Regions from separate parts of the Mycolicibacterium aromaticivorans JS19b1 genome, predicted to be linked through region 2. Evidence: predicted binding sites of a transcription regulator. Region 2 holds the regulator's gene; the other holds the start of a gene.

Region 1 (3,407 bases), 1.5 Mb from region 2:
CAGTGCTCTGCTACGACGTCGTGGGCAAGTCGCTGCTTAACGCTCCGTCCATGGCTGGGCTGCTGAAGTCCATGGCGGACAACGGAGCTCCGTGGTTGTTCGGCACCGACGACCCCGCGCAGTTGGTACCCGGGTGGTCGGCGACGGTGACCGATGTCGCCGAACCCGGCAATCGCTGGGGCCGCTGGTACGCACCGGTCACGCCGGCCGGCGAGCCAGACGTGCCACGTGGATATTTTGTCGTCGCATCCAAGCCGGGCTGATTGCCGAGGCGTCCACGAATTCTCAGGCCGCGCCTGCTTCACCGGACGGCGGGTCACTGTCATTGCCCAGTAGTCGTTCCGGGTGGTGGTAGTCGTTGACACCGCCCCGCAGCATGGGGAGGTCGGGTGGCGGGATCCATTCGGTGCTGCCGTCGCAAAGTTGCCGGGTGGTCCAGCCGCCGGTTTCGACGAGTTGGTTATCCGGTGGGCAGGCCAAGGTGAGGTCGTCGACGTCGGTGGTGCCGCCGTTCTTCCAGTCTTGCGCGGCGTGGTGCACTCCGCTGTGATAGCCGGACGCGTCACAGCCAGGCCGGGTGCAGCCGAGGTACTTGGAGTGCAACATGATTCGCTGATCGGCCGACGCAATTCGTTTGGTGCGGCCCAGCCACAGCGCGCGGCCAGCCACGCCGTCGAAGAGGGCCAGGTAGTGGTAGGCGTGCGCGCTCATTCGGATCAGGTCGGGGATCGGCAGCAGCGTTCCACCCGCGGTAACCGCGTGGCCCACCTGCGCGTGGAGGTCCTGCACGGTGGCCGTCACGATCACCGTGACGGGTAAGCCGTTGTGCTGACCGAATTTCGGATCACCAAGCTGTCCGCGCACCAACGCCTTGAGCGCGTCATGCTGACGCTGGGCATAACTGCGGGCATCCCGTTCGGCGACCTCATCGCTGGGGGTCGTCGTCGGACTTTCCTCGGCCGGGTTGCACATCCCGGGCGCGGCGAACTTCGCCATCCAGGCATCGAACTCGGATCGTAGCTCCGGGTCGGCGACCAGCCGCCCCACACTCATCCCATCGACACCTTGCCCACCGCACCACACGAATCCCCGCTTGCGAGCCCGGTCCTCATCTGAAAACGTCCCGTCGGGATTGAGGTGCAGCGCCAACCGGTGGGCGACCTTCTCCAACTGATCGGGTCGCAGCACCCGCGCCTTGTGCGCCAGCGAGCGTTCAGCTTTCTCCCGCTCGATGGGCGGCACATGCTCGGGTAGCTCGCGGAAGAACTTCTGGATCACCCGCAGGTGCTCGCTATCCAACTCACCGGCATGCCAGGCCTTCGACGTTTCCGGCAAGACCGCAGCCAACGGTTCCCCGGTCAACGCCCGCCGCGGCGCCACCTGCTCGGCATCCCGGATCCGCCGTCTCGCCTCGCGCGGGCTGATCCGCAACACATCGGCCAATGTGATCGGCACCGGCGGGCAGCCCTCGAACTGCTCCAGCCGGGTGACCACCGCGTGCGCCAGCGCCACCTGACGACGGCGCGCAGTTTCCAAACGCTCCAACACCACAAACCGCTGCGGCGGATCCAACACATCGAGATCGACTGCGGCCAGAGCCTCGACAGCGTCGTCGAGAGCCTCCAACACCCCATCGATCAAAACCATGCTTCGAACAATAGTTCGACCCACCGACAAAAATCGGAGACGAGCAGCTCGGGATCGACGTGATCCAGGCTTACGGCAACTGCCCGAAGTACATCCACCCGTCCGCCCAGAACGCGGCAGAGCCGCTCCGGTCCGACCGCACGGGGGTCGTCCCGGGCACCACGCTGCGTCTCGAGGATCGCGAACTCATCGAATGGTCGGCGGCGTTCTTCCTGGGTACTACCCATCCCACCGCGGGCAACGATGCATCACACCGCGGCGGACTCGCCGGCTTCGTGCGCGCGGACCGGACGCCGGGTGATCTTCACCGCCCAACGCGTCATCAGCACGCTCCGCTAGTCCTCGAGCGTCGTGCCGCTGTGCATCTTGAGCGCATCGTTGACGTTCGCCTTCTTATCCTCGCCCCGACCGGCCTCGGCGGCCTTCTTGCGCTTGGACACGACTTTGGTGACGACCCCGTCCAGCTTCGACCCCAGCGGGAACCCCAGGTAGTGCGTCAAGAAGATCGCCATCTCCTTGAGTTCCTCGGGAGTGAGCTCTTCGTTGTGCAGGGCTGCGTTGGCCTGGATCTCGGCCAGGTCGGAAATGCCGAGCGCGGTGACGACGGTCAGCGTCATGATCCGCTTGTCGCGCATGGATAGTCCCGGCCGCGACCAGATGGTGCCGAAGAGGTGGTCGGCGGTGAGCGCGAAGTAGTCGCCCGGCGAGTCCGGCATCTCCCAGCCGTAGACCTCGTTCATCTTGTCCAGGCCCTTGCGGCGCAGTTCGTCCATCGTCACTCCTTCGTGTTGGGTACGCCGAGGCCGGCGGCCAGGTCCCGTAGCGCGATCTCGGCCAACGGCAGTTCGACGCCGTTGGCCTCACCGAGACCCAGCGCCAACTTCAGATCCTTCTCGGCCAGGCCGCGGGTGTGGATGAACATGTTGTAGACGAAGTGGTCCGGCTGCAGCGGCTTGGTGTCGTCGCGGACCATGATCGCTCCGGGTCCGCCGCTCTGGGCGTCGCTGTGCCGTACCACCCGGCCCAGTTTCTGCAAGTCGATTCCCGCCGCCTCGGCCAGCCGCGACGCCTCGCAGGCGGCGGCAAAACCGATGAAGGTCAACATGTTACGAGCCAGCTTCATCCGGGTTCCGGCTCCCGGCTCACCGGCGCGAACCACCATCGACGCCCACTGCTTGAACACCGGCTTGACCAGTTCGTACGCCTCGTCGTCGGCGCCCACCATCACGGCCAGTTCACCCTTGTCGGCGGCACCCGCTCCCCCGCTGACCGGAGCGTCGACGACGTGAATGCCTTTGGGGCGCAGCTGCTCGGCGAGCTCGGCGGCGGTGTCCGGCTCGATCGTGGAGTGGATCGCGATCACGGTGCCCGGCTTGGCGTGCGCGGCGAGTTCGCCGACGACCTCGCGGACCTGCTCGTCGTTGAGCACGGTCACTTCGATTACGTCGGCTTTCGCGACATCGGCGACAGAATCCGCCAGCGTGGCACCCAGTTCGGCCAGCGGTGTCATGGCCTCGGTCCGCACATCGAAGACGATCAGTCCACCGGGCCACCCGGCCAGCCGCTTGGCCATCGGCAAGCCTTGATTGCCCAACCCGATGTAGCCGACCTTGAAGTCACTCATGAGCGGAAAATCTGTCCACCGTCGACGTTGAATATTTGGCCGGTGATCCACTTCGCCTGATCGGACAGCAGGAATAGGCACATCCCCACCAGGTCGTCGACTTCACCCATGCGCGACAACGGAATTCCCTTGACGA
Region 2 (3,407 bases):
GACGTGGGACGCGCAAGGGTGGGTGCTGATCGCCGGCCGAGTGGTCAGCGACGGTGTGCGACAGCTGGATTGAACTTGCTCAGCCCGACGTGCCGACGGACCGGTGGGCGCGCAGCGCCTCGATCTCACGCTCGAAGTCCTCGGCTGAGCTGAACGAGCGGTACACCGACGCGAATCGCAGATAGGCGACCTCGTCGAGTTCACGAAGCGGGCCGAGGATGGCGAGTCCGACCTCGTGGCTGGGGATCTCGGGCGAGCCGGCGGCCCGCACCGTGTCCTCTACTTGTTGGGCCAGCAGATTGAGCGCGTCGTCGTCGACGTCGCGGCCCTGGCAGGCCCGGCGAACGCCGCTGACGACCTTTTCCCGACTGAACGGCTCGGTGACGCCGCTGCGCTTCACGACCGCCAGAACCGCGGTCTCCACGGTGGTGAAGCGCCGGCCGCACTCCGGACAGGAGCGGCGACGCCGGATGGCCTGGCCCTCGTCGGTCTCGCGGGAATCGACAACACGAGAGTCCGGGTTGCGGCAGAACGGACAGTGCATGACCGCTCCTTCGCTCAATGGCCCGATACGTCGAACCACTGAGAGCCTACCTGCGCCCTCCGCGGGAGCGGCTGCGGCCAGCACGGCGGTCAGCCGATCGGCGCGATCAGCGTCTGCCCGGCGTCCAGCGACGCCGATTCGAGCTTGTTCAAATCGCGGATGCGCTGCACCACCTGTCCGGCGGGCGCATCCGGCGCGACCCGTCCGGCCAGCTGCTGCAGCGTCTCCCCCGCCTGGACCTGGACGACGGCGAGCTGGTCCGGCATCCGCTCGGGGGCCGCAGGCGTGGCGCTGAAGTGGCCGACCATACCGAGCCAGAGCGTGATCAACGCGGCCACTCCCGCCAGCGCGATCGTGACTGCCGTGCTGACCGGCCTGCGTGTGTGCGACGCCCGCGAGAACGCGACACCCGTGCCCGGGTACCGCATCGGCGTGACAGCCGGCCGAGCCGGGTGCGGCCGGTGCGCGCGAACACGGGCCGGACGGCGCCGAGCAGGGGAAACAGGCGCGCCGGCCGTCCGCCGGTACACCGGTGCCGAGATGTAAACCTGTCGATCATCGATGACTGTCACGTCCGTGTCCTTCCTTCAGGGCCGCCCCGGTTCGCTCTTGTGTTCGAAATATACTCGATCATCCGTTCGAAACCCGAACATGTGAGCGAGCGTGTTCGAAGAATAAATCCGGCCACCGACAAGTTCTGCTCCGCCGGCCGCCGAGAACACCGAATCGCGACACGGTCGAACAAATGTTTGAATTTTGACGCGGGCCCGGCTAGATTCGGCCCCATGAGCGAGCGCAGTGAGACATCCGGGCTGACCGACCGGCAGCGAACCATCCTCGACGTGATCCGCGCCTCAGTCACCAGCCGCGGCTATCCCCCCAGCATCCGTGAGATCGGCGACGCCGTCGGGCTCACGTCTACGTCATCAGTGGCCCACCAGCTGCGCACCCTGGAGCGCAAGGGCTATCTGCGCCGCGATGCCAACCGGCCGCGCGCGGTGGACGTCCGCGCAGCCGACGATGCGGTGAGCCACGTGCGCACCGAAGTCGCGGGTTCGGACGCGCTGCCCGAGCCGACCTTCGTGCCGGTGCTCGGACGCATCGCCGCAGGCGGCCCGATCCTCGCCGAGGAAGCCGTCGAGGACGTGTTCCCGCTACCGCGCGAGTTGGTCGGCGACGGGTCGCTGTTCCTGCTCAAGGTCGTCGGTGAGTCCATGATCGACGCGGCGATCTGCGATGGCGACTGGGTCGTGGTCCGTCAGCAGAACGTAGCCGACAACGGCGATATCGTCGCGGCGATGATCGACGGCGAGGCAACGGTGAAGACGTTCAAGCGCACCAGCGGCCAGGTCTGGCTGATGCCGCACAACCCAGCGTTCGACCCCATTCCCGGTAACGACGCCGCGATCCTCGGCAAGGTCGTCACCGTTCTCCGCAAGGTCTAGCGGAGGGGGCGAAAGCCTCACTCCGCCTTGTGGAAGCCGTTCGCCTGCGCGAGTTCCTCACTGGCGAACCACACTTCGGGCACGGTGTGGTCGTACAGCGCCGAGTCCGGGGTGTAGTACAGCCCCGAATGTGTGTTGGCCTTGACCACGTAGCCCTCTGGCGCCTGATACGGATCCGAGAGCGGCAGGTGGATAGCCGGACGATTGGCTGCGGCTTCGGCATGCACGTCGGACTGCAGGACTTCCGCCGGCTGCGTGGAGTCTTCTTCCTCGACGTCGACGACGTCGGACTCGACGATCTCCTCCGGTGCCGGCTCGGGCTCCGGGGCGGGCTCGGGCTCGGCAGCGCGACGTCGCCGTGGCGTGCCGAGCTCTCCCATATCGAGTCGCCACATCGATTGCGACTCACCAAGATTCACCGCCGCATGGCGGCCTGAATCACTTGACTCGTCGTCGATGTCCTCGATCTCGGCGTACTCGAGTTCCGCAGGCACCTCGTCGGCCGCACCTGCCTCGTACCCACCGGTTTCGGCGGCCTCGGCGGGGATGCGGGTTGGCGTGGTGTCGATGGAGTCCTGGTCGCCATCGAACACATCCTCGGGTCCGGGCTGCGACTTCTCGTCTTCTGTGGGCGCCCAGCCGAAGCCCGGCGCAGCGGCGACCTGCGGAACGCCGCCGTCGGGGTACGTCGAGAAGCGCGAGGCGGCCGCGGCGTCAGCCTCACCGGCGACCTCACTGGGCCAGTGATCGTCGTCGTCGTAGTCCGAGTCGTCGAAGTCGTCGTCGATCTCCTCGCCGCCGCTGCGGCGGCGCTGCAGCCACAGCACGCCCAGGCCGATCACGGCCAGCAGCAACAGCACCGGGACGATGATCAGCAGCCACCACCAGTGGAAGGCGAAACCGTTGCCGGACTTGGCCCCCGCGGGGCCGGCCGGCCCGGCGGCCGGAACCTGAACGCCGGACAGCGAACCCGCGAGCTCCGGCGGTTTGGTGGTGAAGGTGTTGCTGGCCTTGTTCCAGGAGATTTCGCCGCCGCTGAACTTCTGCGTCACGGTGTCGCCGCTGATGCTCTGCTCGCCGGTCGGTACACCGAGCTTGCCGGTCGCGCCGCCCAGCTTGGCCCAGGCGGCGTTGATTGCGCCGCGCACCACGATGGCGCCGTTGTCGGGCGTCCAGAAGATCACCGGTTTGTCGGCGGCACCGAAGGTGCTGACCCGGCTGTTGGGCGCGCCGCCGTCGGCTTCGGTCCCGGTCGGCCAGCCCAGGTCGCCGGTCGGCCCGCCCTGCGCCTCGTACTTGGCCAGGATCGCGCCCGTCACCGCATGCGCGCCGGTGGCCGGTGAGTAGAAGATCTTGCCGCCCGCGTAATCCTGGGTGGCGCCGTCGGTGCCGAGGGCCTGCTGCGGTCCTTGGCGGGC

What was found. Region 2 encodes LexA, which represses DNA repair genes until DNA is damaged. Its sites were predicted from a motif close to CGAACANNTGTTCG; they were not measured.
Region 1: a site for LexA is predicted at 1,652-1,665, ahead of Y900_RS09665 (HNH endonuclease signature motif containing protein). Genes of this name have one in related genera too.

What each region holds. Positions count from the first base shown of each region.
Region 1 is NZ_JALN02000001.1:1,991,159-1,994,565, forward strand. Features, by position in the region: gene Y900_RS09660 (SAM-dependent methyltransferase) at 1-263, shown strand, start outside; gene Y900_RS09665 (HNH endonuclease signature motif containing protein) at 286-1,647, opposite strand; gene Y900_RS09670 (carboxymuconolactone decarboxylase family protein) at 1,983-2,420, opposite strand; gene Y900_RS09675 (NAD(P)-dependent oxidoreductase) at 2,423-3,271, opposite strand; gene Y900_RS09680 (SDR family oxidoreductase) at 3,268-3,407, opposite strand, start outside.
Region 2 is NZ_JALN02000001.1:522,931-526,337, forward strand. Features, by position in the region: gene Y900_RS02510 (PhzF family protein) at 1-73, shown strand, start outside; gene nrdR (transcriptional regulator NrdR) at 80-544, opposite strand; gene Y900_RS02520 (LysM peptidoglycan-binding domain-containing protein) at 634-1,116, opposite strand; gene lexA (transcriptional repressor LexA) at 1,330-1,989, shown strand; gene Y900_RS02530 (LGFP repeat-containing protein) at 2,007-3,407, opposite strand, start outside.